Phragmitibacter flavus: one gene and its partner. The protein of the gene in region 1 binds, or shares a complex with, the protein of each later gene. Links are inferred from orthologs where the notes say so. Each region holds a gene or a part of one and is shown on either strand. Other genes may lie near its edges. The genes, in order: mnmE and mnmG.

Region 1 (3,155 bases):
TTGAGGTGGCCAGGGACACCGACCGGACCGAACGGCCCGCGAGACAAGTTCCCGCCCTTTTCACCAATCCACCCGAAGACTTAAGAGCTGCGGCAATTGCATTGCGGAATTTTCTAGAAGCACCGAACTGGAAGGAACGCTCCAAACACGTGCAATGGTCGGCTGAAATCCAACCAGTGATGGAGCAGTATTATCGTTCGAATCCCGATGGCCCCATCCGCATCAACGACGTGGGTGTGATTGCCCGGTGGGAGCCGGATGCGGTTCCCGGAGTTCACCGGCATCATGTATTTGAAATATCGGGTGGCGACATCCCCGCTTCTCTGCCGGTGATGGTCGAGGAAAACGAAAAGGGCTGGCAGGTGGACTGGCTGACTTTTATCGAGGGCAAAGATCAATTGTTGGAGCGATTCTGTGCCGAATATGTGGACCAACCCGCGCGGTTCCGGGTGCTCGCGCGACGGAAGAAGTATTTTCAAGAGGATGTTCCCGGGCTGGTGGTGCCGGGCCTGGAGTCAAAAATTTCTTACGAGATTCAGCCGCCCGCCCCAGGGTTTGTGACTTTTGCTTTTGCGGAGATGAATACGCCCCTCGCGACGGACCTTGACCGGTTGTTGGGCTGGGATGTGTTGAGTGCAACCGTGGTGATGGAATTGCAGTGGCGCCGCGAAGGCGATAAAAAATGGGTCGAGATCGTGGGTCTGCCTTATACCAGCTGGCGCACCCCAAAACCGGCTCTGAAGAACGCGAACGCACCGTGATGTGATGACGGTTGCAGCCAGGGCTTGGCGCGATAACGTGGAAGATAATGCGGATGATCTTAAGTCGAGAAATGGAAAGGACAGTGAGCCGTGATGTCTGAAACGATTGCGGCCATCAGCACAGCATTTGGAGAGGCGGCGATTGGCGTGATTCGTCTGTCCGGTCCGCAGGCGCGCGAGATGGCGGGGGCGGTTTTTGAAGGTCGGGTGCCGGTGGCGGATCTTGAGCCGCGATTCCAACATTTCGGCCGGATCGTGGATGGCAACGGTTCGACGGTGGACTCGGTGTTGCTGACGGTTTTCAGAAAACCGGCGAGCTATACGGGTGAGGATGTGGTGGAGATCAGCGGTCACGGAGGCATCTTGGTGACGCGGCGCATTTATGAATTGCTGCTCGCCCAAGGCGCGCGCGCAGCGGAACCGGGGGAATTCACCCAAAGGGCGTTTTTGAACGGCAAGATGGACCTTACCCAGGCCGAAGCGGTGATGGATTTGATCCATGCGCAAAGCGAACTGGCTTTGCAGGCGGCCACCCAGCAACTCGAAGGCCGACTCGGCAAAGAGGCGGAGATATTGCGCGATGATCTGATTGGCTTGGTGGCGCATTTGGAGGCTTACATCGATTTTCCGGAGGAGGACATCGATCCCGACACGGGTGCCGCGATGGAGGCACGCATGGAGGGACTGATTGGGTGTTTGCAGGGTTTGCTGGACACGGCGGAGCACGGACGCATTTTGCGCAGCGGGGCTCGCACGGTCATTTGCGGGGAGCCCAATGTGGGAAAGTCCTCCCTGCTCAATCTGCTGACGGGGGTGGATCGGGCGATTGTGAGCGCACAGGCGGGCACGACGCGGGACACGATTGAGGAGATGCTGCACATCCACGGTTTACCGTTTCGGTTGGTGGATACGGCGGGTTTGCGTGAACACACCAGTGATCTCATCGAAGCGACCGGCATGGAGCGGACGCGCAAAGAACTGGCGCAGGCTGACGTGATTCTCGAAGTGGTGGATGGAAGCCAACCGATGGCCGAAGCCAGGCGGGTGGAACTGCCTGCGGGGACGAGCGGTCGGGTGGTGTTGATCCTGAACAAATCGGATGAAGCCACGCATGAGAGTTGGTCGCTTGCTGGAGGTCTGGCCCTGTCCTGCAAAACAGGGGCGGGCATTGAGACATTGCGGGCGGCAATGAAAGACAAAGTGTGGTCGGGTGCAGGAAGAGAACAGGGGCAGCTGGTCGCAATCAATGCGCGGCACCAGCGTTGTTTTCAGGAAGCCAAAGGCGGCATGGAAAGGGCTCTGGAAGCGTTCCGTGGTCAACTGGCACCGGAGTTTGTGGCGGTCGATGTGCGCGAGGCGTTACAGGCGGTCGGCGAGGTGACGGGCCGGGTGGATGTGGAAGAAATTTTGGGAGTGATCTTCAGTCAGTTTTGCATTGGCAAGTGAGAGTGAGGGAATCAATCCGCCATGGCACTTTCTCTGGCATTCAGTCCAAGCGGACATTTGATGGTTGAAGAGGGGGCAGAAGAGGTCTGGGGTTTTTTTGCGGCGAGTGATGAGGCGGAACTGCGCGAGGCATCGGCGGGTGGTGATGGAGCGATGTTGCTGTGGTTGTCGGCAAAATGGCCGACGGATGGACTTCCCCCTGCGGCGGTGTGGTGGCGGGAGATGGCGGGCTGGTATTTCGCCGAGTTTTGCCAGCGTGGTGGTCGGCACGAGATGGCGCAACCCGCCGAGGACAAGTGGGTATCGTATTTGGAACGGGCACCCGTGATGCGCGGGGCGGAGTTTTTGTCGGTGGATGGTTTGCGTAAGGTCTGGCAGCGGCTGGACAAGGCAGTTGAAAAAGACATTGAAGCCCATGGCGGCGATGCGGAAGGCTGGTTGCGCGAGCGGCTGCCGCATTGGCATTTGGTGGGTCGGGTGACGCTGCACTTGGCCGAGAACAAGAAGAGTCTGGACCGGCCGTTTGCGTTTTTGGCGACCTACACCAGCGGTTTGAACGATCAGGGGAAACCCCGCCATTTGCCGTTGCAGCAGGCGGTGAAGGAGCATGCAGGGAAGAAGGATCGGGCGGCGTTGTTGCATTTGCTGGAGCCCTTGAGCCTGGCGTCCGAACAAAGCGGTTGGGCAAGGGAGATGCTGGAAAGCGGGGCAATTTATCAGGCGCAGGGCTGGTCTCCAGGACAGGCGCTGGGCTTTCTGCGGGAAGTGCCGGTAATGGAGCGTTGCGGATTGACGGTGCGGATTCCAAACTGGTGGAAGGCTTCCAATCCGCCGCGTCCCAAGGTGAGTGTGAAGGTGGAATCGGCCGGAGGCGGGTCTTCAGGGTTGCAGGTGGATGGGTTGTTGCACTTCAACATTGAGGTCAGTTTGGATGGAGAAAAACTGACC
Region 2 (3,229 bases), on another replicon or contig:
AGCGGCGCGTGTGCTTGAAGGGGCGCCCAAGGATGAAGAGGCTGAACGTCGGCGCGTCCGACGTCTGCCCGACAAGAGCTCCGGCATCCGGAATCCTGAACCGTATCGTGACTATCCTGAAGATTCTGGTCCAAGGTCGCGCCGTGCACCAATAGACACCGATCCAAGAGATCGTTATGAAGACGATATGGAACCGGGTTTGGATCGGCGGGATCGGGATGGCTATGACGACAATCGTCGCCGTGATACGACAGAATATTACACCCCCGACCTCCCTTCGCCAGAACAGGCTGCCCCAGGGCCCAAGCTCAATTTGGAGAAACGTTCAACGAATCGCGATCGTGACGCAGTGGAGTCTTCACCTTCGATTCAAAAACCAACTGAAAGAAGGATCGACAAGGTGGAACCAAAAAGCTCGAACTCCAACTCTGGCCCTGCATTGGGATCAGGTGCTGGCACCACGGTAGAGCCAAAAGCGGCGTATGCGACTCCCGTTCCTGGACGCAGCGGTTTTGTTTATCCTCCCGGAGCCAAACAGGAATCCGCAAACATGCTGGACGTGCGCGGTCTGACTCCAGGTCAGAAAGCGCGTGATCCGAGAACGGGTGATGTGTTTCTCGTCCCCTGAACGGTTGTGCGGCAAGACTGGATTGGGTAGCTCGTGTGCTATTCAACAGGAGCTGCAGACGCTGGTTCATTGGCGCGGGCGCTTCCGCGTTTTACCGCGATGCTAACCACCGCAAGATCGGAAGGCGTCACCCCTTGAATGCGCGATGCTTGAGCGAAGGTCGCCGGGCGAATGGAGGCGAGCTTGAGACGCGCTTCCTTTTTGAGTCCCAGTAGACCGGCATAGTCGACCCATTCAGGAATGGCTTCGTGCTCCATCCGCGCTGCACGATTGACCTGATCTTCCTGCCGGGTGATGTAGCCGGCATATTTGATGTCATTCTGAGCGATGGCCCACAATTCATCATCGTGTTCGCGCAACAGATCTTCAGGCAAAGCAGCCCACACGTTTTCCGGTCGCTTGAGCCAGGTCGACACCTTCATGCTTTGATGGCTGGTCTGATCCAGTTCACCCCTCAATTTTTTCAGATTGGCGATCTTGTTCCGGGTGTGGTCGAGTCGAAAATCATCGACCAAACCAGAGGCCGCCGCTTTTTCAGTGAGTCTTAAATCGGCATTGTCCTGTCGCAGCAACAACCGGTATTCCGCCCTGCTGGTGAAGAGCCGGTAAGGTTCCGTGACGCCCTTGGTTACCAAGTCATCCACCAGCACTCCGAGGTAGGCATCGCTACGTTGCAAAACAAAGGGTGGTTTGCCCAATGCTTTGAGGGCGGCGTTAGCTCCCGCCAGCAATCCTTGGCCAGCGGCTTCCTCGTAACCTGAGGTGCCATTGATCTGACCGGCGAAATACAATCCTTCCACCCGTTTGGTTTCAAGGGTGTTTTGTAGTTGAGTAGGCGGGCAATAATCGTATTCAACCGCATACCCAGGGCGGACAATTTCAGCGCGCTCCAATCCTGCGATGCTGCGGATAAATTCCAGCTGAACCTCATGTGGCAGACTGGTCGAGACTCCGTTCACATAGAATTCGTTGGTCTGTTTTCCTTCGGGTTCGAGGAAGATCTGATGGCGTGTTTTGTCGGCAAAACGCACCACTTTGTCTTCGATGCTGGGGCAGTAGCGGGGTCCAATGCCCTCAATGATCCCACAATACATCGGTGATTTATCAAGATTGGCGCGGATGATGTCGTGGGTCTGAGGATTGGTGTAGGTCACCCAGCAGGGTAAATGTTCCACGTGGAACATTTTCTTCCCCCATCGATTCAGCGTAAACAGCCCTTCCTCATCGGGAAGCACACCGCTTAGGTAGCTAAAGCGAGGGGGTGGATCGTCTGCCTGCTGCTCCTCGCAATGGGAGAAGTCAATGCTGCGGCCATTGATGCGGCACGGGGTGCCGGTTTTGAAGCGCTCGACATCGAACCCAAGATCCCGAAGAGAATCACTCAGAGTGGAGATGGTGTCCCCCATCCTTCCCCCTGACTGATTTTGTAGACCTACATGGAGCAGACCCCGCATGAACGTGCCGGAACAAATCACCACCGACTTGGCGAGATAGATGACCCCCAGGGATGTGCGGATGCCTTTGATCTTGTCACCTTCCACCAGGATCTCAGCGGCATTTCCTTGCTGAAGGTCGAGGTTGGGCTGATTCTCCACCACCCACTTCATGCGGAACTGGTAGGCCTTCTTGTCGCATTGCGCACGAGGGGCCTGAACGCTGGGTCCCTTGTTGGCATTCAACATGCGGAATTGGATGCCTGTAGCATCGGTATTGAGAGCCATCGCTCCTCCAAGTGCATCGATCTCTCTAACCACATGACCCTTGGCGAGACCCCCGATGGCCGGGTTGCAGGACATCTGGGTGATGGTGTCCAAATTTTGGGTGAGCATCACAGTTTGGCAACCCAAGCGAGCCGCCGCTAAAGCAGCTTCCACTCCGGCATGCCCAGCACCACACACGATAACGTCGTAGATTTTAGGATAGGTAAACAGAGAGCTCTTGGGGTCTGACATGGTGAGAACGCATACCTTACCACGCTTGAAACGATCCGCAAAATGTTCCACGTGGAACACTTCTGGCTGTATGGAAGGGTTCTTTGGCTCTGCTTTAACCGAAGTTCAATCCCCTCTTGCCTTCCCTGCCTCCCCGCCTACAGTCACCATCTGATTTTCTCACCATGGCTGCCGTCCAAAAATCCATCAAACACAAAGACGCCCCCATCAATAAGGCGCTGAGCAAAGACGAAAAGATCGCGATATTCCGCGACATGAGTCGTATCCGCCGTTTTGAACAAATTGCGCTGAAACATTACAATGGTGAGAAGATGGGCGGCTTCCTCCACCTTTACATCGGCCAGGAATCGGTCGCCGTCGGATGCGCTTCTTTGATGGGAGAAAACGACCACATGATCACCGCCTATCGCGATCATGGTCATGCTCTTGCCGTTGGCATGGGCATGAACGAGGGCATGGCGGAGTTGTTCGGCAAAAAGACCGGCTGCTCCAAAGGCAAGGGTGGATCGATGCACTACTTCGCCCCTTCCAAAAACTACTGGGGTGGCCACGGGATTGTTGCAGGTCAGACTCCCCTCGGCACCGGCATTGCTTTCGGACTAAAATACAAAGAGCTTAAGGGCTGTTGCATGACTTTCATGGGCGACGG

What was found.
Region 2: the proteins of mnmE (region 1) and mnmG are in contact, whole or in part, in a solved structure (PDB 9HIP), measured with the Escherichia coli proteins. The link is inferred for Phragmitibacter flavus from one-to-one orthologs.

Annotation. Positions count from the first base shown.
Region 1 is NZ_VAUV01000015.1:131,640-134,794, reverse strand. What follows is about bases 197-3,030. They hold mnmE (tRNA uridine-5-carboxymethylaminomethyl(34) synthesis GTPase MnmE), read left to right. Parts: upstream 197-854; coding sequence 855-2,207; downstream 2,208-3,030. Other genes in these bases: FEM03_RS19160 (DEAD/DEAH box helicase), read left to right, coding at 2,229-3,030; FEM03_RS19170 (hypothetical protein), read left to right, coding at 197-761. Outside these bases: more of FEM03_RS19170, read left to right, coding at 1-196; more of FEM03_RS19160, read left to right, coding at 3,031-3,155. UniProt on the Escherichia coli protein: Exhibits a very high intrinsic GTPase hydrolysis rate. Involved in the addition of a carboxymethylaminomethyl (cmnm) group at the wobble position (U34) of certain tRNAs, forming tRNA-cmnm(5)s(2)U34.
Region 2 is NZ_VAUV01000001.1:245,503-248,731, reverse strand. What follows is about bases 124-3,031. They hold mnmG (tRNA uridine-5-carboxymethylaminomethyl(34) synthesis enzyme MnmG), read right to left. Parts: upstream 2,581-3,031; coding sequence 667-2,580; downstream 124-666. Other genes in these bases: FEM03_RS01065 (thiamine pyrophosphate-dependent dehydrogenase E1 component subunit alpha), read left to right, coding at 2,745-3,031; FEM03_RS01075 (hypothetical protein), read left to right, coding at 124-628. Also shown: more of FEM03_RS01075, read left to right, coding at 1-123; more of FEM03_RS01065, read left to right, coding at 3,032-3,229. UniProt on the Escherichia coli protein: NAD-binding protein involved in the addition of a carboxymethylaminomethyl (cmnm) group at the wobble position (U34) of certain tRNAs, forming tRNA-cmnm(5)s(2)U34.